Regions from separate parts of the Streptomyces ficellus genome, predicted to be linked through region 1. Evidence: riboswitches for the same ligand, from Rfam matches in the RefSeq annotation. Region 1 holds a riboswitch; each other region holds the start of a gene.
The links. A riboswitch is a leader RNA that binds a small molecule or an ion and turns the genes downstream of it on or off. The one in region 1 is predicted to bind cyclic di-AMP.
Positions count from the first base shown of each region.

Region 2: another riboswitch for cyclic di-AMP. It lies ahead of EIZ62_RS19670 (transglycosylase family protein); the one in region 1 lies ahead of EIZ62_RS17160 (M23 family metallopeptidase).
Region 3: another riboswitch for cyclic di-AMP. It lies ahead of EIZ62_RS04260 (M23 family metallopeptidase); the one in region 1 lies ahead of EIZ62_RS17160 (M23 family metallopeptidase).

Region 1 covers NZ_CP034279.1:3,842,684-3,849,985, forward strand. The annotation lists gene EIZ62_RS17140 (hypothetical protein) at 1-450, shown strand, start outside; tRNA gene EIZ62_RS17145 (tRNA-Met) at 489-562, shown strand; gene EIZ62_RS17155 (PP2C family protein-serine/threonine phosphatase) at 750-1,958, shown strand; cyclic di-AMP (ydaO/yuaA leader) riboswitch at 2,215-2,363, shown strand; gene EIZ62_RS17160 (M23 family metallopeptidase) at 2,375-3,481, shown strand; gene EIZ62_RS17165 (PrsW family intramembrane metalloprotease) at 3,593-4,921, opposite strand; gene trmB (tRNA (guanosine(46)-N7)-methyltransferase TrmB) at 5,019-5,783, opposite strand; gene lhgO (L-2-hydroxyglutarate oxidase) at 5,836-7,110, opposite strand; gene EIZ62_RS17180 (NsdA family TPR-like regulatory protein) at 7,157-7,302, opposite strand, start outside.
Region 2 covers NZ_CP034279.1:4,384,469-4,391,770, reverse strand. The annotation lists gene EIZ62_RS19695 (NAD(P)/FAD-dependent oxidoreductase) at 1-512, opposite strand, end outside; gene EIZ62_RS19690 (Ppx/GppA phosphatase family protein) at 895-1,815, opposite strand; gene EIZ62_RS19685 (DUF501 domain-containing protein) at 1,812-2,348, opposite strand; gene EIZ62_RS19680 (FtsB family cell division protein) at 2,363-2,833, opposite strand; gene eno (phosphopyruvate hydratase) at 2,929-4,209, opposite strand; gene EIZ62_RS19670 (transglycosylase family protein) at 4,533-5,219, opposite strand; cyclic di-AMP (ydaO/yuaA leader) riboswitch at 5,223-5,399, opposite strand; gene EIZ62_RS19665 (LysM peptidoglycan-binding domain-containing protein) at 5,660-6,661, opposite strand; gene EIZ62_RS19660 (cytochrome P450 family protein) at 6,776-7,302, opposite strand, start outside.
Region 3 covers NZ_CP034279.1:977,859-985,160, forward strand. The annotation lists gene EIZ62_RS04245 (carboxymuconolactone decarboxylase family protein) at 1-292, shown strand, start outside; gene EIZ62_RS04250 (TetR/AcrR family transcriptional regulator) at 582-1,202, shown strand; gene EIZ62_RS04255 (SGNH/GDSL hydrolase family protein) at 1,332-2,126, opposite strand; gene EIZ62_RS04260 (M23 family metallopeptidase) at 2,279-3,172, opposite strand; cyclic di-AMP (ydaO/yuaA leader) riboswitch at 3,175-3,333, opposite strand; gene EIZ62_RS04265 (tyrosine-protein phosphatase) at 3,929-4,741, shown strand; gene EIZ62_RS04270 (XRE family transcriptional regulator) at 4,761-5,450, opposite strand; gene EIZ62_RS04275 (aspartate aminotransferase family protein) at 5,538-6,923, opposite strand; gene dxs (1-deoxy-D-xylulose-5-phosphate synthase) at 6,920-7,302, opposite strand, start outside.

The DNA.
Region 1 (7,302 bases):
GCAGGGATGCCGGTCCCCGGAAAGCGGCCCTGCCGCGCCGGGTACGTCAGGGGGATGACCATGGCCGGGTTCCTGCACGCCACCGTCACCTTCCCCGCCGTGCTGTTCACCGCGGCGCTGGTGGTCGTCGCCGGCTTCTGGCTGCTGGTGCTGGTGGGCGGCGCGGACCGCGACAGTTTCGACGGGGACGTGAACGCCGACGCCCTCCGCCTCGGCGGGGTGCCCGTCTCCGTGTCGGCGTCGCTGCTGGTCGCCGTCGCCTGGCTCCTCGCCGTCACCGGCTCCCTCGCCCTGTCCGTCACCGGGTGGCCCGCCGCGCTGTGCCACCTGCTCGACGCCGTCCTGCTGTTCGTCGCGCTGCTCGGATCATGGGCGCTGATGAGTGCCTTCGTACGCCTCCTGACCAGGGACGCGGGCAGTGGCGCGGGGGGTCCGCCGGGTATGGGTTAGGGATCGTGCTCCTGATGGCGTAGTGTGGTGTTCACCGACGCGGGGTGGAGCAGCTCGGTAGCTCGCTGGGCTCATAACCCAGAGGTCGCAGGTTCAAATCCTGTCCCCGCTACTGAAGACGAAGGCCTGGTGCATTGCGCATCGGGCCTTCGTTCGTTTCCGGATCCCGCACCACGAGTCGCGGCGGCCGGTGTCACCCGGTCGGCGGACGGCGGGTCGTCGCGCGGCGCGGCTCCGGCCGGCCTGGACGCGGCGCGGTACCGTCCGCAGCCGTGGGTGGACCGGGCAGGAGTTCAGAGGTGGGGCGACGCGCGGGCGACCGCCGCCGGGGCGAGCGGCGTCAGGGCGACCGGCGTCAGGGCGAGCGGCGTCAGGGCGAGCGGCGTACCGGAGCCGGGCGTCCGGGAGTGCGGGGTTTCGTGCGCGCGCTGCCGGCGCTGCTGGTCGTGGGCGGTGTGGCGTACGACATGCTGACCCCGTCCCGTTTCACCGCCGTACCGCTGTTCGCCGCCGCCCCGCTCGTGGCGGCGCCGCTCTTCGCTGCGGTGACGACCCTGCTGTCGGGTCTCTTCGCCGTCCTGGCGATGGTGGGCCTGCACCTGGGCAGCGGCACGCTGGGCGAGGCGCAGACCCTCACCGAGATCTTCACCGTGGTGGTGGTCGCGGCGCTCGCGCTGCTGATCAACCGGGTCGTCCGGCGCAGCGGTGAGCGGCTGGCGTCGGCGCGGGTGATCGCCGAGACCGCGCAGCGCGCTGTGCTGCCGACGCCCCCGGAGCGGATCGCGGGCCTTCAGGTGGCGGCGCGGTACGAGGCGGCGCAGGCGGACGCGTTCATCGGCGGCGACCTGTTCGCCGTGCAGGACACGCCGTACGGGGTGCGGTTGGTGGTCGGGGACGTACGCGGCAAGGGCATGGGGGCGGTCGAGGCCGTGGCGGTGGTCATCGGGGCGTTCCGGGAGGCGGCCGAGCAGGAGAGCTCGCTGGAGGGCGTGGCGCAGCGGCTGGAACGCGCGCTGGCGCGGGAGGGGACGCGGCGGGACGGCCTGGACGCCTTCGAGGGGTTCACCACGGCGGTGCTGGCGGAGATCCCGCGCGGGGAGGCCGTGGTGCGGGTGGTGGACCGGGGGCACCCGGAGCCGCTGATGCTGTACGCGGACGGGGGCGCCGAGCTGCTGGAGCAGGCCGAGCCGACGCTGCCGCTGGGCATGGCCGACCTCGGTACGTGGCCGGACCGGGCGTACGAGGTGCCGTACCCGGCCGGCGCGACGCTGCTCCTCTACACGGACGGGCTCTCCGAGGCGCGGGACGCGGAGGGGGTCTTCTACGATCCGGTCGCGCGGCTGGCCGGGCGGCTCTTCCCGGGCCCCGACGCGGTGCTGGACGCGCTGGTGACCGACGTGTGGCGGCACACGGGCGGCGGGGCGACCGACGACCTGGCGCTGCTGGCGGTGACGCGGCCGACGGCGGGGCAGCCGGAACGGCGCCGGACGATCCCGGTGGTGCCGTAGGAGTTCCGCTTCCGCCGCCACGGTGTGTAGTCGGCGGATGCCACTGCGCATAACAGTTGACGCACCGTCAGGACCAGAGTGCATGGTGAACATTCCTGATGCGCGGTCAAGTCGCCCGCTTCTGCCCGGTTGTGAGGCGGTACATCCCAGGCGGATCCGGTTAATGATCAGTAGGAACAGCTTGGAATCCGGAGCCCGCGTCTATTAACGTTCGATAACGCAGCGCGGTCGTCCCAGCCGTCGCCAGAGACGGCACCGCGCGCGTGCGCCGAATTCCGCAAGGGAACCGGGGAACCACCACCTTGGGGTGAATCGGACGCCTTCGCACCCGTGCGGAGGGGCCCGTAGGAGACCTTCCTGCTCCGAACCCGTCAGCTAACCCGGTAGGCGAGAAGGAAGGAAAGGAGTGCGCCTCCGTGGCGTCCAACAGGCCTGCCCCCGAAGCTCCGTCCCGCTCGATCGGGTCGTTCGACTCTTCGAGTGTCCCGGACGCGGCACCTCTAAACGGGGAGTGGGAGGAATGGAACCCCACCGAGGAGAGCGTCCGCCCCGTCCGCGGCCGGCACCGCGTGGCCAAGCAGCGCGGCGGACTGGCCCGTAGCTCCACCGTCCTCGGTGTCGGAGTCATCGCGGCGGTCGGCGCGGGCGGCATGGCCACCGCCCAGGACAAGCCGGCGGTGTCCATATCCCTGCCGGACGTCGTCACCGACAACCTCCCGGACGTCGAGTCCCTGCCCGGCATCGGATCCCTGGTCTCCGACGACTCCGACTCCGGCTCCGGCGAAGGCGGCACCGCGGACAGCGGTGTCGCGACCGCCTCCCTCACCGGCACTCCCGCCGCCGACGCCGCCGGACAGCAGAGCGGCGGCGCGGACGCGGGCGAGGCCCTGCGCGCCCGCATCCTCCAGCAGGCCGAGCAGCAGCAGGCGTCCGCCGACGCCGAGGCGAAGGCGGCCGCCGAGACGGCCGCCGCCGAGCAGGCCGCGGCCGAGGCGAAGGCACAGGCCACCGCCGCGGAGAAGCAGGCCGCCGAGGAGAAGGCCAAGGCGGAGGCGGCGGCGAAGGCCGAGGCCGCCGCCGAGGCGAAGGCGGCGGAGGAGAAGCGGCAGGCCGAGCAGGCCGGCAGCTGGTCCCTGCCCACCTCGTCGTACACGATCACCTCCACCTACGGCCAGGCCGGCAACATGTGGTCCTCCGGCTACCACACCGGACTCGACCTCGCCGCGCCCACGGGCACGCCCGCCAAGGCCGTCCACGGCGGCACGGTCAAGTCGGCCGGCTGGTCCGGCTCGTACGGATACCGCATCGTCCTGGAGCTGGAGGACGGCACCGAGGTCTGGTACTGCCACCTCTCCTCGATGACCGTCGGCGCCGGGCAGAAGGTCGGCACCGGCGAGACCATCGGCCGCGTCGGCGCCACGGGCAACGTCACCGGGCCGCACCTGCACCTGGAGGTGCACACCGCGGGCGGCGAGGGCATCGACCCGCTGGCCTGGCTGCGCGGCAAGGGCCTCACCGTCTGACCATCCGCCCGGGACACACCAGACCCCGGCAGTCCCGGCGCCACACCCCCCGACGCCGGGGCTGCCGGTGCGTTCACCCCCGCCCTCCGGGCGGGCGGACGCCGGCGCGCCCTACGACCGGTACGGGTTGTAGCCGCCGCCGTAGTTGAGGTACGGCGGCGGCGTCCACACCCGGCCGGTGACCTGGGCGGCGTACGTCAGCGCCGGCCCCGCTATCTCCTTGCGCTGCCACAGGTGGTGCAGCAGCTCCTGCTCGCGCGCCGTGAAGTCCGGCCCCACGGCGCCCCGGCGGGCCCGGTGGCGCAGGAACGCCAGCGAGGTCGCGAACGTCTCGTACTCGCCGACCGCGCGGGCCGCCGCGGGACCGAAGCAGCGCGCCGCGTACCCACGGGCCAGCCCGCGCGCCCGCATCGACGAGAGCGCGAGCGGCTCGGCGGGCGTGAGCCAGCCCGCCGCCGCGTACGCCGGGAGCTCGCCGGATATCGTGCGCAGCTCGCGCTGGCGCGACCAGATCGCCAGCCACGTCAGCAGCCCGAACGCGGGCACCATGCACGCCCCGTACACGGCGTAGAAGCCCCACGGCCCGTACGCCGCCGAGCCGTTCCACAGCGCGTGCATGCCCATCGCCAGGACCAGCCCGAGCAGCGGCAGCGCGACCCTGCGCACCCGCCTGCGGCGCGCGGTGAGGGCGGCGACGCCGAAGCCTATGCCGGTGAGCACCGTGAACAGCGGGTGGGCGAACGGCGACATCACGATCCGTACGAAGAACGTGGCGGCCGTGACCGACGCCAACCCCGACGTCCCGAACTGCTGGTCCTCGCCGAAGGCGTTGCCGAGGTACAGGATGTTCTCGGTGAAGGCGAAACCGGTCGCGGTGAACCCGGCGATGACCACGCCGTCGACGATCCCGGTGAAGTCCCGTCTGCGGAACAGGAAGACGAGCAGCACGGCGGCGGCCTTGGCGCTCTCCTCGACGACCGGTGCGACGACGGTCGCGCCGAGCGTGTCGGCGGACGCCGGATCGGCGGTGGCGGTGGCTATCCAGCGGGTCGCGAAGGTGTTGGCGACGATCGCGACCAGCGCGGCGGCACAGGCCCCCCACGCGAACGCGAACAGCAGGTTCCTCCACGGGCCCGGCTCGACCCGGTCCAGCCAGCGGAACGCCGCCATGAGGAGCGGGACGGGCAGCAGCGCCAGGCCCAGCCCGACGAGGAAGCCCTCGGTGCCGGTCTGTTCCCGCACCAGCGCGAGGATCACCAGCCCGCACAGGGCGAGCACGATGACGACCGCGGAGGCCTGCACCACCTTGCTGCGCCAGAGGGCGCGGCGGGGCTTGTAGCGCCAGCGGGCACGCTCCGGCACGGCGTCGAACGACGGCTGTGGTTCGTACGCCGGGACGGCCGGATACGGCGACTGGGCATGCGCAGACGAATGGGACACGCGATCGACCCTAACGACCGCCACGGACAGTCGGCGACGGCATCGCCCCGGTGCGCGGGGCGTCACACCCGCACGCGCGGGCGCCCTCCACCCGCCGTCACACGCGCCGGAAGAGGAGGTCGTGCACCACGTGCCCATTGTCCAGGCCCTGCCCCTCGAAGCGGGTGAGCGGCCGGAAGCCGGGGCGCGGGGCGTAGCCGCCGTCGGGCACGGTGTTCTCGAACGCGGGGTGCGCGGTCAGCACCTCCAGCATCTGCTCCGCGTACGGCTCCCAGTCCGTGGCGCAGTGCAGGACGGCGCCGGGCCGCATCCGGGTCGCCACCAGGCCCAGGAACTCGGGCTGGATCAGCCGGCGCTTGTGGTGCCGCTTCTTGGGCCAGGGGTCGGGGAAGTACACGCGTACGCCGTCGAGGGCGTCGGGGGCGAGCATCTCGCGCAGCAGGATGATCGCGTCGCCGTTGGCCACGCGGACGTTGCTCAGGCCGGCCTTCTCGGCGAGGGAGAGCAGGTTGCCCTGGCCTGGGGTGTGCACGTCGACGGCGAGGATGCCGGTCGACGGGTCGTCGGCGGCCATCTGCGCGGTGGCCTCACCCATGCCGAACCCGATCTCCAGGACGACCGGGAGCCCGCCGAACATTGCCCCCAGGTCGAGGACGCGCTGCCCGTCGATGTCCAGGCCCCAGGTGCCCCACAGCCGCCGCAGCGCGTCGCCCTGCCCGGGCGTGACCCGGCTGCGCCGGGGCTGGAAGCTGCGGATCCGCCGCTCGAAGTGCGATCCGGCGGGGTCGGGCGCGGGCCCCTCGGGGAAGCGGGGCTCACCCTTGGGACGGTGGGGGACTGCGGTTTCACGGGGCTCAGACACAATGCCCCGATTCTACGGCGCCGCCGTGGCGCACCGTGCCGGGCCGTCCGGGTCAGCCCAGGTGCGCCAGGGCCCGCCGGGCGATCTCGCGGCCGATGGGGAGGGACGCGGTCGCGGCCGGGGACGGGGCGTTCAGCACATGGACCGTCCGGGGGGCCTCGCGGATCAGGAAGTCGTCCACGAGCGTGCCGTCCCGGAGGACCGCCTGCGCGCGGACGCCCGCGGGCGCGCGGCGCAGGTCCCCCGGTTCCACCGCCGGGAGCAGCCGCCGCACCGCCTCGGTGAACGCGCGCTTGGACACCGACCGGTGCAGCTCCCCCGCCCCGTACCGCCAGTGGCGGCGGGCCATCCGCCAGGAACCGGGCCACGCCAGCGTCCCGGCCAGCTCTCCGGGCCGGACGACCGACCAGCCGTACCCCTCGCGGCCGAGCGCCGGGACCGCGTTCGGTCCCACGTGGACACCGCCGTCGATGCCCCGTGTCAGGTGCACCCCCAGGAACGGGAACGCCGGGTCCGGCACCGGATACACCAGGCCGCGCACCAGCTCCGGGCGGGCCAGCTCGAAGTACTCGCCCCGGAACGGCACGATCCGCATGCCCGGGTCGTCGCCCGCGAGGCGCGCCACCCGGTCGCAGTGGAGGCCCGCGCAGTTCACCAGGACCCGGCCCCGGACGACCGCCCCGCCGGACGTTTGTACGGCCACCCCCCAGGGGCGCCGGTCGACGGCGGTGACCTCCGCCCCGTACCGGATCCGGGCGCCGGACGACTCCGCGAGCTGCGCGGCCACCGCCCCGTAGTCGCACACCCCGGTCGTGCCCACGTGGATCGCGGCCAGGCCCCGCACCCGCGGCTCGTACTCGGTGATCTGGGCGGGGCCCAGCTCCCGCACCGGGATGCCGTTCTCCCGGCCGCGCTGGACCAGGGCGTGCAGCCGGGGCAGCTCGGCCCGCTCGGTCGCGACGATCAGCTTGCCCGTGACCTCGTGGGGCAGCCCGTACTCCGCGCAGAACTTCACCATCTCCGCGGCGCCCCGCACCGCGTACCGCGCCTTCAGCGAGCCGGGCCGGTAGTAGACACCGCTGTGGATCACTCCGCTGTTGCGCCCGGTCTGGTGGCGTGCCGGGCCCCGCTCCTTCTCCAGGACCACCACCCGCGTCCCGGGGGCGGCGCGCGTGATCGCGTATGCCGTCGACAGCCCGACAATGCCGCCGCCGATCACGAGCACGTCGCAGTCGACCCGCCCGAAACCCTCACCGCCGTACCCGGACACCTGTGCCACCTCCCACCCCAGATAGTGCACTGGCCCACTGACAATGCCCCTAAACATGCCTCGCACGGGGCGCGACGTGGCGGGGGACACGGTGGGACACGGCTCACGCCGGGGTCATCAGCAGCGGGCGGGCCCGCTCCCGCAGCTCCGCCACCCGGGGCTCGTCCCCGTACGGCTCCAGCCGGTGCAGCAGGTCCCGCACGTACTCGGTCGTGCGCGCCGACGAGATCCGCCCGGCCACCTCCACCG
Region 2 (7,302 bases), 540 kb from region 1:
CCCACGAAGACGAAGGTCAGCGCCTTGCGGCGGACCTCCTCGTCGGTCGTCGAGTCGGCCTTGTCGAGCTGCTCGAGAACGTGGTTGCGCAGGCCGATGGCCTCCTCGATGCCCTTCATGCCGATGCCCTGCTCGGCGAGGCCGGGGATCGGGAAGGTGCGGGAGACCGCGCCGAGCGCGATCACCAGGTAGTCGAAGGGCAGCTCGTACGCCTCGCCGACGAGCGGCGAGATCGTGGCGACCTTGCGGTCCTGGTCGATGGTGGTGACCCGGCCGGTGAGTACCTCGGCCTTGGGCAGCACGCGTCGCAGCGGGACGACGACGTGCCGCGGCGAGATGCTGCCGGCGGCGGCTTCGGGCAGGAAGGGCTGGTAGGTCATGTACGACCGGGGGTCGACGACCGTGACGGTCGCCTCGCCGTAGCGCATCTTCTTGAGAATGCGCCGAGCTGCGTACAGGCCTACGTACCCACCGCCTACTACGAGGATCCTGGGACGCTCCGTGGTGCTCATGCCATCGAGTATCCACCCGGTGGAGGGGGGTCGCTCGTGCGCCCCTTCACAAGGTCCGGGGAGACCTCTGCTACACTGCGCGGCCCGCGTGACCGAGGTCATGGCGCCGCAGGGGAACCACGGTGTATCGGAACACGTTGTTCACCCCCGTTGAACTGGGACGGCGAGCACCTTTTAACCGTGGAGCGCCACCGGAGTTCACGCCTGCGAAACACAGACGAGGATGGCGTCCACACCTGCGAAAGGGCCCTGTAAGGGGCTCCGGAGGCCTTTGCGGCCCTCTCCGACCCCCCTCAGGGCCCTTTCTCTTGTGAAGAACTTCACGAACTTTCCCGACGGACTGTCCGACAGGCCGCCCCACGGGTCGTCCGGGGCGCCCGGATCAGACCAGCGACAGGGCGATTCCGTCCAGAATGTCGTGTTCGGAGACGACCACCTCGCGGGCCCCGGTGCGCTCCATCACGGCCCGCAGGACCAGCGCTCCGGCGACGATGACGTCCACCCGGCCCGGGTGCATCACCGGGACGGCGGCGCGCTCGTCGTGCGTCGCCGCCAGCAGCCGCTCGGTGACCTCGGCGACCTGCTCGTAGGAGATCCGCGACCGGTGGATCGCGGCCGAGTCGTACGCGGTGAGCCCCAGGGCGATCGCGGCGACCGTGGTCACCGAACCGGCCAGCCCGACGAGCGTCTCCGCCTCCCGCAGCGGGACCGACTCCTCCGCAAGGTCCAGCGCCGCCTCGATGTCGGCGCGGATCGCCGCCACCTCCGCCGCGGAGGGCGGGTCGCTGCGCACATGACGCTCGGTCAGCCGTACGCAGCCGATGTCGACCGACCGGGCCGCCCGCGCGTGGGTGCGGCCGACCACGAACTCGGTGGACCCGCCGCCGATGTCGACGACCAGGTACTCGCCGCCAAAGGAGTGCTCCAGCTCGTTCGTCGCGCCGGTGAAGGAGAACTCCGCCTCCTGGTCACCGCTGATCACCTCGGGCTCCACGCCCAGGATGTCCACCACGCCCCGGACGAAGTCGTCGCGGTTCTCGGCGTCGCGCGAGGCCGACGTCGCCACGAACCGCAGCCGCTTCGCCCCGTACTCCTCGACCACGGCGGCGTACTCGCGGCACGCGGCGAAGGTGCGCTCCAGCGCCTCGGGCGCGAGCCGTCCGGTGCGGTCGACGTCCTGGCCGAGCCGCACGATCGTCATCCGGCGGTCGAGGTCGGTGACTTCGCCGGTGGCGGGGTCGACGTCGGCGACCAGGAGGCGGATGGAGTTCGTACCGCAGTCGACGGCGGCGACGCGGGTCACGCGCCGGCCTCCTCGTCCCGGTGGGCCGTGACGCAGGGGCCCTTGGCCCACCACTCCGGCAGCATCGCGATCGCCTCGTCGCCCAGCGGGTTCACGCCGGGACCGGCCGCCAGCGAGTGGCCGACCAGGACGTGCAGGCACTTCACGCGGTCCGGCATGCCGCCGGCGCTGGGGAAGCCCTCCAGGACCTCGATGGCGTCACGGCGGGCGATGTAGTCCTCGTGCGCGGCGCGGTAGGCGGCGGCGAGCTCCGGGTCGGCCTGGAGCCGCTCGGTCATCTCCTTCATGACGCCGTTCGCCTCCAGCGTGCCGATCGCGGAGGCCGCGCGCGGGCAGGTGAGGTAGTACGTCGTCGGGAACGGCGTACCGTCCGGGAGCCGCGGCGCGGTCTCCACCACGTCGGGGTTGCCGCACGGGCAGCGGTGCGCGATGGCGCGCAGGCCGCGCGGCGGACGGCCGAGCTGTTCCTTGAACGCCGCGACGTCCGCCTCGGTGGGCTCGGTGCGTTCGGTCTGCGGAGGGGGCGTTTCCATGCCTGCCTTGGGTTCTACTTGCGGTCGGTGCGGTCGGCGGTGTCCACGCCGTCCCAGAGGTTGGAGTACCAGGGGCGGTCGGCCGCGCCCTGGTCGGTGCGGCGCTGGCGCACCGCGTCGGGGTCGATGACCGTGTATCCGGTCTCCCCGGGGAGTACGTAGTGCAGGTGCTCGCGGGCCAGGCGCTTGACGTACGCGTCGTCCCGCAGCCGGGCCTTCTCGTCGCGCAGCCGTTCGACGCGTTCGCTCGCCTCGGCCGCCAGCCGTTCCTGGTCGGCGATCTCGGCGCGCTGGGACACCCATTGGCGCATCGGGTAGGCCAGGGCGACGACCAGGGAGCAGACGACCAGCGCGAGGAACGCCGCGCGGCCGGTGAGCCGGGAGCGGCGGGCCTGCCGGCGGGTCTGGGAGCGGTAGACACGGGCGGCGGTCTGCTCGCCGAGCAGCCGCAGCCTGGTCGCGGTGGAGAACCGGTCCCGGGCCATGTGTTGTACCCGCCTCCCCTTGCCCGTTACGTACGTACGTCCCCGGACACGGTACGGGACCGTGGCCGGGGACGTACGGAGGCTGCCGCGGAAGATCAGCCCTTGAAGCGCGGGAAGGCCGAGCGGCCCGCGTACACGGCCGCGTCGTCGAGGATCTCCTCGATGCGCAGCAGCTGGTTGTACTTGGCGACGCGCTCGGAGCGGGCCGGGGCGCCGGTCTTGATCTGGCCGCAGTTGGTGGCGACGGCCAGGTCGGCGATGGTGACGTCCTCGGTCTCGCCGGAGCGGTGCGACATCATGCACTTGAAGCCGTTGCGCTGGGCCAGCTCGACGGCGTCCAGGGTCTCGGTGAGCGAACCGATCTGGTTGACCTTGACCAGCAGCGCGTTGGCGGCGTTCTCGTCGATGCCGCGGGCCAGGCGCTCCGGGTTGGTGACGAACAGGTCGTCGCCCACGAGCTGGACCTTGGCGCCCAGCTTGTCGGTGATGGTCTTCCAGCCGTCCCAGTCGTCCTCGAACAGCGGGTCCTCGATGGAGACCAGCGGGTACGCCTCGACCAGCTCGGCGTAGTAGTCCGTCATCTCGGCGGCCGAGCGGGACTTGCCCTCGAACTCGTACGAGCCGTCCTTGTAGAACTCGGACGCGGCGACGTCGAGCGCCAGGGCGATGTCCTTGCCCGGGGCGTAGCCGGCCTGCTTGATGGCCTCGAGGATGAGGTCGAGGGCGGCGCGGTTGGAGTCGAGGTTCGGGGCGAAGCCGCCCTCGTCGCCCAGGCCCGTGGAGAGGCCCTTCTCCTTCAGGACCTTCTTCAGGGTGTGGTAGACCTCGGCGCCCCAGCGCAGGGCCTCGGAGAAGGACTCGGCGCCGATCGGCGCGATCATGAACTCCTGGATGTCCACGTTGGAGTCGGCGTGCGAGCCGCCGTTGAGGATGTTCATCATCGGAACGGGCAGCAGGTGCGCGTTCGGGCCGCCGAGGTAGCGGAAGAGCGGCAGGTCGGACGCCTCGGAGGCGGCGTGCGCGACGGCGAGGGAGACGCCGAGGATGGCGTTGGCGCCGAGCGACGACTTGTCCGGCGTGGCGTCCAGGTCGAACATCGCCTGGTCGATCAGCCGCTGCTCGGTGGCGTCGTAGCCGACGAGCTCCGGGCCGATCTGCTCGATGACGGCGAGGACGGCCTTCTCGACACCCTTGCCGAGGTAGCGGTCCTTGTCACCGTCGCGGAGCTCGAGGGCCTCGAACGCTCCGGTGGAGGCACCGGACGGGACGGCAGCACGGCCGGTGCTGCCGTCGTCGAGGCCGACCTCGACCTCGACCGTGGGGTTGCCTCGGGAGTCCAGGATTTCCCGGGCTACGACGACGTCGATGGACGGCACGAGCATCTCCTTCTGGGATGTGACGCAAAATGTGACGCGTGCGGTGCAGGGTCTCTTTGGCCTTGCGGCAAGAGCCTAACCGGCCGGGGAGCCGGTACCGGCCGACGCCCGCCTCCTGGGACGAAAAAGCGTTCACCAGGCCGCATTACGGACAGAACACCGCGAAACTTACCGGCCGGTAGCCTCGGTGTGCGGGGGCCCGCTCAGGGGTGCGCCCCAGTTGGGCCGCTCGGGCCGGTGGGCCCGGCCGGGCCGGTCGCGGAAAAGCCCCGGCCCGGCGCGCGGGGGAAGGACGCGCCGGGCCGGGGTGGTCCCGCCGGGGGTCAGCTCAGGTGGAGCTGCTGGCCCACGTAGATCAGGTCGGCGTCGTCGACGATGTCCTTGTTCAGCTCGAACAGCTTCTCCCAGCCGCCGGCGACCTTCTTGTCGGCGGCGATGGTGCTGAGGGTGTCGCCGGCCTTCACCTTGTACTCGCCGTCGCCCTTCTCGACCTTCTTGCCGGTCGGGGTGGTGACGGTCTTCGGCGCGGCCTTCTCCTCGGCCTTCGGCGCGGTGCGCTGCTCGCTGCGCGTGGTGGGCTGCTCGGCCTCGCGCTCCACCTTCGGCTGGGCGGGCTCGGCGGCGGCGCCGTCGTTGGCGGCGTTGGACAGGCCGACGCCGCAGCTCGGCCAGGCACCCTTGCCCTGGCCCGCGAGGACCTTCTCGCCGATCTCGATCTGCTGGGCCTTGGAGGCCTGGTCGGCCGTCTGGGCGTAGGCCGTGCCGCCGTACGCGGCCCAGGTGGAGGCCGAGAACTGCAGGCCGCCGTAGTAGCCGTTGCCGGTGTTGATGGACCAGTCGCCGCCGGACTCGCACTGCGCGACCTGGTCCCACTCGGCGGTGGTGGCGGCGGAGGCGGTCGTGGCGCCCATCAGCGGGGCGGCGACGGCGGCACCGGTGATGCCGGCGAACGCGGCGAATCGGACGGCCTTGGAGGGGCGACGGTGCTTGGCCTTGCCGGAAAACAGCATGGGACATCTCCTCACCGACGCCTGCGAGGTGAGCTGTCGGGTTCGGGCGTGAGCTGCCCGGCCGCGCGGCACCTTCCGTGCGCGCGGCTTCACCCCAAGCCGGTTCCGCGCCATGTCTCCATGGCCCGGGCCCGGCACTTACCTTGGGTCCCCCGCTCCTGCCTTCGGCGCGTGACGCGACGACTGTTCCCGTCGGCCGGCGGCAGGATTCGGCGTTCCGGTCGATGGGGCCCGCGGTGGCGAGCGGTCACGACCGTAGACACAGACGTCCCCGAAGTTCAAAGACGGACATCCGGGTCAATCAGCCCTTACAGACCTCGCCTTGACGGGCGTTTACGCAGGTGAAGGGCGGATTGTGCGATTCGGTCCACCGCTCTGCGCCAACGAGGCCGAAGAGATTCATATCTCACTGGCGCAGAAGCGGACATACAGTCTGATACTTACGGCTGATCCGCCGTCAGTTCCAGGCTCTGACCGGGGACGATGAGGTCCGGGTCGCCGCCGACGGCGTCCTTGTTGGCCTCGTAGAGCGCCGGCCAGCCGCCCGGGACCTCGTTCTCGTCCGCGATGGTCCAGAGGTTGTCGCCGGGGCGCACCGTGTACGCGCCGGGCTCGACGCTGCCCGGGTCGCGCGAAGCGCCGTCGCCCCGCGAGGGGTGGCCGTCCGCTTCGCGGCCGTTGCCCGAATTGCCGGGCTCGGTGGGCGCGGTGGGGGTGGCGGTGCTGCCGTCCCCGGAGGCGGCCGGAGCGGCGGGCTCGGCGGGCGTGGCGGGCGTGCTGGAGGCCGGGGCGCCGGGGGTGGCGGGGGCGGCGGGCTCCGTGCCCGGCGTCTCTTCCTTGGCGGCCTCGCCACGGTGCTTGCCGGTGCCGGGCGCGGGGCTCTGCGGGGTGGCGGGCGCCGAGGGTTCGGGCTGCCCGGGCAGGAGCGACCCGACCGGGTCGTCCGACGGCCGCGGGGCCGCGGGCGCGTCCGGGCCCTCGAGCGTCTCGGTCGGGTCGGACGCCTCGGGAGCCGCCTCGGTGGCGCCGGCGGACGGCGCGGTGGGGTCGGCCGTGGTGGACCCGGCGGCGCCGCCGAGCCCGGCGATGGGCGCGCAGGTCTCCCACGCCTTGACGCCGGTCGCCGCGTACACCTTCTCGGCGACGGCGATCTGGGCGGTGCGGCTGGCGAGGTCGGGGCGTGCGGCGTGGGTGAGGCCGCCGTACGACTCCCAGGTCTCCTGGGACATCTGGAGGCCGCCGTAGAAGCCGTTGCCGAGGTCGGCGCTCCACATGCCGCCGGACTCGCACTCGGCGACGCGGTCCCACGTGGCGGCGTCGGCCGCCGACGCGGAGCCCGCGCCGAGCAGCGGGAGCGCGATGGCGGATCCGGTCACCCCTGCCGCGACGACGATGGCGGGGGCTTGACGGGGTCGTCGGTGCCGGCCGTTCCCGGAGCGCATGCGGTGCTGCCTTTCGCGTGACTGCTGAGGTGACGGTGAACGTAGCGGCATTCGAACGTCAGTCACAAGTCGATGCACTACAGATCACGCGAATATCACAGACCTGACGCACCGTCAGTGGATATCGGCCCCAAAAGGGGTGAACTCGACGGGGAGCGTACGCAGTCCACGCATAATGAGCCCACCACGCCACCGCAAATCGGCCGGATCCACCGCAAGGCTCAGATCGGGCAACCGGGTCAGCAGCGTGGCGAGCGCGGTCTGCCCCTCCAGCCGGGCGAGCGGCGCGCCGAGGCAGTAGTGGATGCCGTGCCCGTACCCCAGGTGCTGGTTGTCGCGCCGCGCCAGGTCGAGCGTGTCCGGCTCGCCGAACCGCTCCGGGTCCCGGTCGGCCGCGGCGAGGACGACGAGCACGGGGTCGCCGGCGGCGATCCGCTCGCCGCCGAGGGTGAGCGGCTCGGTCGCGAACCGCCACGTCGCCAGCTCCACCGGCCCGTCGTAGCGCAGCAGTTCCTCCACCCCGGTCTCCAGCAGCCCGCGCTCGCCGGTGGCCAGGGACGCCTGGAGGCGCTCGCGCTGTCCGGGGTTGCGCAGCAGCGCGTACACCCCGTTCCCGATCAGGTTCACGGTGGTCTCGAAAC
Region 3 (7,302 bases), 2.9 Mb from region 1:
CACCCGGCACGGCGTCGACCCGCGCAAGCTGCGTGACCTGCCGGTGTGGCGGGACAGCGACGCGTACACGGCGCGGGAGCGTGACGTGCTGGAGTACTCCGAGGCGATGACGGCCACCCCTCCGGCCGTCGAGGACGACCTGGCCGAGCGGCTGCGCAAGGAGCTCGGCGAGGCGGCGTTCGTGGAGCTGACGGCGATGGTGGCGCTGGAGAACATGCGCTCCCGGACCAATGCCGCACTGGGCCTGACCAGCCAGGGCTTCAAGGACCGGTGCGAGCTGCGGCACCGCTGACCCGCCGCCTGCCCCGCGCCTGCCCCGGGCCCCGGTGGGGAGTGGCCTGGCGTGCGCGGGGTCCGGGGCGAGCGAAGCCCGACGGTGCTCCACGGACACGACCTGGGGAGTGTCCGGAAAGTATCGGCGTCCGCCCGGAGGGCGGGGGCCGTGGCGTCCGGTGCGTGCTGTCGCAAGGCGGAGGAGGGAGACATGGCGGAGCCATGGCGACCGACGACAACGCGGCGACAGTGCGTGCAGGGCGTCACGGGCCAGGCGAGACTTGACGGACACGACCTAGGGTGGCGGCGTGGGCAGAGTGCGGTTGAGCGTGGCCGAGCGGCGCGAGGAGCTGCTGCGAGCCGCCGTCGAGCAGATCGAGGCACGGGGTGTGGCAGCCGTGCGGATCGCCGACGTGGCTTCCGCGCTGGGCGTGAGCAACGCGCTGGTGCTGTACCACTTCTCCACCAAGGAGAAGCTCGTCGCGGCCGCCTTCGCGTACGCCGCCGAGGGCGACCTCGCGCACCTGCGCCGGCTGCTGGGGCGCCGGACCACGGCCACCCGCCGGCTGCGCGCGGCCGTGCACTGGTACGCCCCGACGGGCCGGGCCAAGGGGTGGCGGCTGTGGATAGAGGGCTGGGCGGCGGCCCTGCGCGAACCGGCGCTGCGGGTGGTCGCCCAGGACCTGGACCGGCAGTGGAAGGCGGCGCTGACCGAGGTGATCGCGCAGGGGGCGGCGGCCGGCGAGTTCCGGTGCGAGGATCCCTCGGCCGCGGCCTGGCGGCTGACCGCGTTCCTCGACGGCCTCGCCGTCCAGATGACCGCCTACGCGGCGCCCTTCACCCGCGCCGCGATGCTGGCCTGGGCCGACGAGGCCCTCGCCCGCGAGATCGGCCGCCCCGCGGCCCCACCGGACGCGCCCCGCCGATGACGACGCCCGCGCAGGCCCGGAGCCCGGGGCGCGCCACCGGCCCGGCCCGGCGCGCCGCGTGACCCTCACGTCGCGCCACGTACCTGTCAGGACCGGTGTCCTCCGCACCGCCCCGCAGGGCCGGCGCCGTTACAGGGGCAGCAGGTCCGGTCGCTTGGCGGAGACGTGGTCGCCGGACGACTCGCCGCGCAGCCTGCGGCCGATCCAGGGGACCAGGTACTCGCGTGCCCAGTTGATGTCGTCGCGGCGCAGTTCGAGGGGGCCGCGCGGCGGCAGCGGTGGCCAGGGCTGGTCGGGGTCGGCGGGGACGTCCACGCCCAGGACCTGGCCGGCCCGGAGCGCGACCCGGGTGTGGCCCTCGGGAGACAGGTGCAGCCGGTCGTCGTCCCAGGCGCGCCGGTCCTGGACGGTCTTGAGGGACCACAGGTCCAGCACCGGGCACCCGTACCGGTCCGCGATCGCGCGCACGTGCCCGTTGTACGTGGCGATCTTGCCGCGGAGCCGGCGCAGCACCGGCACGGTCCTGGTGTCGAACCCGGTCGTGACCAGGACGGTGCCGACCACGGACGTCAGGTCGGCGACGGCGCGCTCGAAGCGTTCGGCGACCTCGTCGGGGTCGCTGCCGGGGCGGATGATGTCGTTGCCGCCGGCGCAGAAGGTCACCAGGTCCGGGGCGAGTTGCCGGGCCCGCGGCACCTGTTCGGCCACGATCTGGTCGAGGAGGCGTCCGCGTACGGCGAGATTGGCGTACCGGAATCCCTCGGTCTCCGGCAGCCGGTCCGCGAGCAGCACCGCGAGACGGTCCGCCCAGCCGACGAACGTTCCGTCGGGGCCGGGGTCTCCGACGCCTTCGGTGAAGCTGTCACCGATCGCCGCGTACGACCCGAATACGTCACGGTCTCTGAATGTCGAATCGTCTGCCACGGGAGCACATCCTTCACCGGGAGATGTGACCTACGCGACCGTAAGGAGGGGTTGACGGGGGGTGATGTTTGCCACCGGTCAAGATTGTCCCAAGCGCGGAATACGACTCCGCCCGGCACCGGGACGCGGTGCCGGGCGGAGGAACGTTCGCGTCAGAGCGAGACGCCGTGCTGGCGCAGGTACGCAAGCGGGTCGATGTCCGAGCCGTAGTTGGGGCTGGTCCGGATCTCGAAGTGCAGGTGCGGGCCGGTGGAGTTGCCGGTGGAACCGGACAGGCCGATCTGCTGGCCGCCGCTCACCGACTGGCCGGAGGAGACGGACAGCGAGGAGAGGTGGGCGTACTGCGAGTAGTTGCCGTCGGCGTGCTTGATGACGACCTCGTTGCCGTAGGCGCCGCTCCAGCCGGCCGAGACGACGGTGCCCGCGCCGACGGCCTTGACGGTCGTGCCGGAGGAGGCCGAGAAGTCGACACCGGTGTGGTAGCCGGAGGACCAGCTGGAGCCGGAGGCGCGGTAGGAGGTGCTGACGCCGGCGTCGACCGGGGCGGTGAAGCCGGAGCCGCTGGTCTTCGGGGCGGACTGGGCCGGGGCCTCGGACTTGGCGGCGGAGCGCGAGGCGCGGCTCTCGTCGCGGTCGTCCGCCTTGGGCTTGGCCGGGGCGGCCTTCGCGGGGGCGGCCTTCGACTTGGCGCCGAGGGTGAGCTCCATGCCCGGGATGATCAGGGACGGGTCCTCGCCGATGACCTGGCGGTTGTCCTGGTACAGCTTCTTCCAGCCGCCCTTGACGTTCTTGTTGTGGGCGATCTTGGAGAGGTGGTCGCCGGAGACGACCGTGTAGGTGCGCGGCGCGGCCTTCTGCGGGGCGGCCTGGGCGGCTTCGGCGGTCACGGCCTGCGGCGCGGCGGCGGGGGCGGCCTGCTCGGCGGCGTGCGCGCCGGTGGCCCCGAAGAGCGGGAGCGCGAAGGCCGCGCCACCCGTACCGGCGGCGACGAAACCACGCGTGATGGTGCTGGACTTGGGACGGCGGTGCTTACCCTTCGCGGGCATGGCGATTTCCTCTCCGGCGCCTGCGAGGTGAGCTGTCGGGTTCGGACTGGAGTTGTCCGGCCGCGTCATGGACGCGACTTCACCCCGAGCCGGTCCCGGAAATCCGGGTCGGCGTACTACCTGGGTCCCCCGCTCCTGCCACGCGTGGGTGGGTGCGAATTCCGACCGGTGGCAGGATTCGGCGGTCCGGCCGGATTGCCGAGACCGTAAGCGAGTGGGGTCGGCGTGAACAAGCCGCTGATTTCCCCACCGCATTCCGGGCGGTGGTGAAGCCCGGGAATTCCGGTCACCCTCCGTGGACAAGGGATCATGAATTCCCGCTGTGGGCACGGAATTTGTGGAGGGTGTCCCGCCACGGACGGTCACAGTTATGACGCTGCTCACGTGGCTCCGGCCATCTCCCGGGCGACCAGGGCACGTTATACCCAATCACCCAATACGGACAGAACAGCCATTAGCTGACGAGTCTTGCCAATCCCACCGCGTAGGCGGCTGGATGCGGCAGCCCCGGTCCGCGCAGCGCCGGGTTCACGAACACCATCGAAGACCTACGAAGTGGGACAGAAGCGCATCTACCGTCTCCGGTCCATGGGCCGCGACGGCCCGGCTGCGGGCTCGTCCACCCCCCGCGACCATGGGAAGGGCAACGGATGTGCGACGCGCACGGAGATTGATTGCCCGACGCACCGATGTCGTATCGTCGGATCGCGAACATCGTCGGCGGCGGACGCCGACCGCAGACACGGAGGAGCCCCCGTGACGCAGGAGCTGCCGCAGGTCCCGTCGACAGAGCCCGAGCTGACCGGGGTGCGCAACTTCCGTGACGTCGGCGGGCTTCCGACGGTGGACGGCCGGCGGGTGCGCCACGGGATCCTGTACCGCAGCGGCCACCTCGCGCACGCCACGGGCACGGACGCCGCCTTCCTCGCTGGTCTCGGTCTGCACACGATCTTCGACTTCCGCAACGCCGCCGACCAGAAGCTGGAAGGTCCGGACGTCGAGCTCCCGGGCGTACGGAACGTGAACATCCCGCTCTCCGACCCGGCCGACGGCGCGGAATTCTGGACCATGGTCCGGGACGGCGACCTCGACCAGCTGCGCTCCATCCTGGCGGACGGCAAGGGCGCGGCCCGGATGACGGCCTCGTACCGCATGATCATCAAGGAGCGCACCGCCGAGCACAGCCGGGTCCTCCACGCGCTCGCCGAGGACAGCGTCCCCGCCCTGATGCACTGCGCGGCGGGCAAGGACCGGGCCGGGCTCTCCATAGCGGTGTCCCTGCTCGCGGTCGGCGTCGAGCGCGACGCGATCGAGGAGGACTACCTCAAGTCCAACGACCCGCACCGCCGCTACAAGGTGCGCCGCAGCGACACCTCCCCCGCCGCGATGTCCCCCCAGGTCATGGAGCTGCTCAGCCCGCTCTTCGAGGCCCGCATCGACTACCTGACGGCGGCCTTCACCACGATCGAGGAGACCTGGGGCTCGACCGAGCGGTACCTGACCGAGGGCCTGAAAATCAGCCCCGAGACGCGCGAGCGGCTCCGCGAGCGGCTCCTCGACCAGGGCTGAGCCCCACGCCCGCCGCCGGTCAGCGGCGGTGGGCGTCCGTGCCGAGGCACAGGTCCGCCGCGGCGCTCTGCATAAGGGTGTGGACGAACAGCAGCTCGGCCCCGGCCCGGGTCGCCGCGGCGATCCGGTGCGGGGTCAGCGAGTCGAAGTGGGCACTGTCCCCGGGGTCGAGCACGTGCACCGCCTCACCGAGGGCCAGCCGCACCCGGCCGTCGAGGACGTACAGCCACTCCTCCCCCGGGTGTACGCGCACGAGGTCGCCCGGCGCCGCATACGGCACGCGGACGCGCAGCGCCTGCATCGCCCGCCCGGGGCCGCCGGCCTGGTGGTAGATCCAGCCGTCCGCCTCGGCGGGCTCGGCCCGGCCGCCCCGGACGATGGGGTCGCGCTCGGGCGGCACCTCGCCGAGCAGCTCGGACACGGTCGCGCCGTAGGTACGGGCCAGCCCGAGCAGCATCGGCAGCGAGGGCTGGCGGCGGCCGGTCTCCAGGCGGGACAGGTGGGCCGGGGAGAGCCCGGCGCGCCGCGCGGCGGCCTCCAGGGTCAGCCCCCGGCGCCTGCGCAACGCCCGCAGCTGCGGCGCGACGTCCGGCAGCGCGCCGCCGCCTTCGTTCTCCTCCGCCGGCGATGAGGCGTCCGGCGACCCGGGGTACGGCGACCCGGGGTCCGGCGACCCGGAGTCCGGCGAGGGTGCGGGAGAGGTGTTCATGGCTCCATTGCGCCAGGCTTCTGCCTCAGAGGCAAGCCGGTTGCCCCTGAGGCAGGAGGCAGAGGGCGGCGGGCAGGAGACAGGGGCTCAGCGGTTGGCGACCGCCTGCTTGACCAGCGTCTTGCCGAAGTCCCACATCAGGCCGCCGCCGCTGTGCGCCTCGTCCATGACGGTGGTGAACGCCGCCACGAAACGGTCCACCTCCCGCTCGCCGATGATCAGCGGCGGGATCAGCTTGATGACCTCCAGGCGGTCGCCCGAGACCTGGGTGAGGATGCGGTGCCGTTGCAGCAGCGGGACCACGACCATCTGGGCGAAGAGCCCCTTGCGGGCCGCCTGGAGCATGGTCCACCGGCCGCGCAGGCCGAGCGAGGACGGGCGGCCGAACTCGATGCCGATCATCAGGCCTCGGCCCCGCACCTCGTGCAGCATCTCGTAGCGGTCGACCAGCGCGGCGAGCCGGGACTTCAGCTGCTCACCGGTCCGCCGGGCGTTGGCCACGATCTCCTCGTCGTCCATCACGGACAGGACCGCGAGCCCCGCCGCCATGGCCTGGGCGTTGGAGCCGAAGCTGGCCGAGTGGATGAGCGTCCGGTCGAGCGACGAGTAGACGCGTCTGAAGATCCAGTCCTTGCCCAGCGTGGCGCCGACCGGCACGTAGCCGCCCGACAGGGCCTTGGCGACGCACACCAGGTCCGGCTCCACACCGTCCTCGTGCTGGTAGCCGTAGAAGGCGCCGGTCCGGCCGAGGCCGGTCTGGACCTCGTCGGCGATGAGCAGCGCCTTGTGCCGGTGGAGCAGGTCCTGCGCGGCGCGCAGGAACCCGGGAGGGGTCTCGTGCACGCCCTTGCCCTGGATGGGCTCGACGATGAACGCGGCCACGTCGCCGCGCTTCAGCTCCCGCTCCAGCGCGTCCAGGTCGCCCAGCTCGATGGCGGTGTCGGGCAGCAGCGGGTCGAAGCCGTCGCGGAAGCAGCTCTCACCGTTGACCGAGAGGGAGCCGGTGGTCAGTCCGTGGAAGGCGTGCGAGCAGTACAGGACGCGGGGCCTGCCGGTGGCGCACCGGGCGAACTTCAGCGCGGTCTCCACCGCCTCCGTGCCGCTGTTGGAGAAGAAGGCCCGGTCCAGGTGCGGCGAGCGGGCGAGGAGCCGCTCGGCGAGCAGTCCGGGCAGGGGCGGGCAGTCGAAGCGGGTGAGGTCGGCGAGCTCCGCGTCGAGGACGTCGTGGAGGGCCTTGCGTACGACGGGGTGGTGGCGGCCGAGGCCCATGACGCCGAAGCCGGCGAGCATGTCGAGGTAGTCGTTGTCCTCGGTGTCCCAGAAGTAGGCGCCTTCGGCGCGTTCGTAGGTGTTGTCGAAGCCGATCGTCTGGAGCATCCGCGGCAGCTGCGGATTGAGGTGGCGGGCGTGCAGCTCGTAGCCCTCGGTGCCGCGCTCGGCGAGCAGTGCGGCCAGATCGAACTTCTTGCTCATGCGTCGTTCTCCTTGCCTGCCAGGGCTGCGCTGATCCGCCCCGCGATCTCCACCGGGGTGAGTCCGATGTCGGCCAGCACTTCGCCGCGCTTGGCGTGGGCGAGGAACTGTTCCGGGATGCCGAAGGTGCGCAGGGGTACGTCGGTGCCGGCGTCCCGCAGCGCCTGGCCGACCGCCCAGCCGACGCCGCCGCTGCGGACGTTGTCCTCGACGACGGCGACCAGCCGGTGCGTGGCGGCGAGCGGGGCGAGCCGCTCGTCGACGGGCTTGACCCACCGCGGGTCGACGACGGTGCAGCCGATGCCGCGTTCCGCGAGCAGTTCGGCGGCCCCGAGGCAGACGGCCGCCATGACACCGACGGCGACCAGCAGCACCTCGG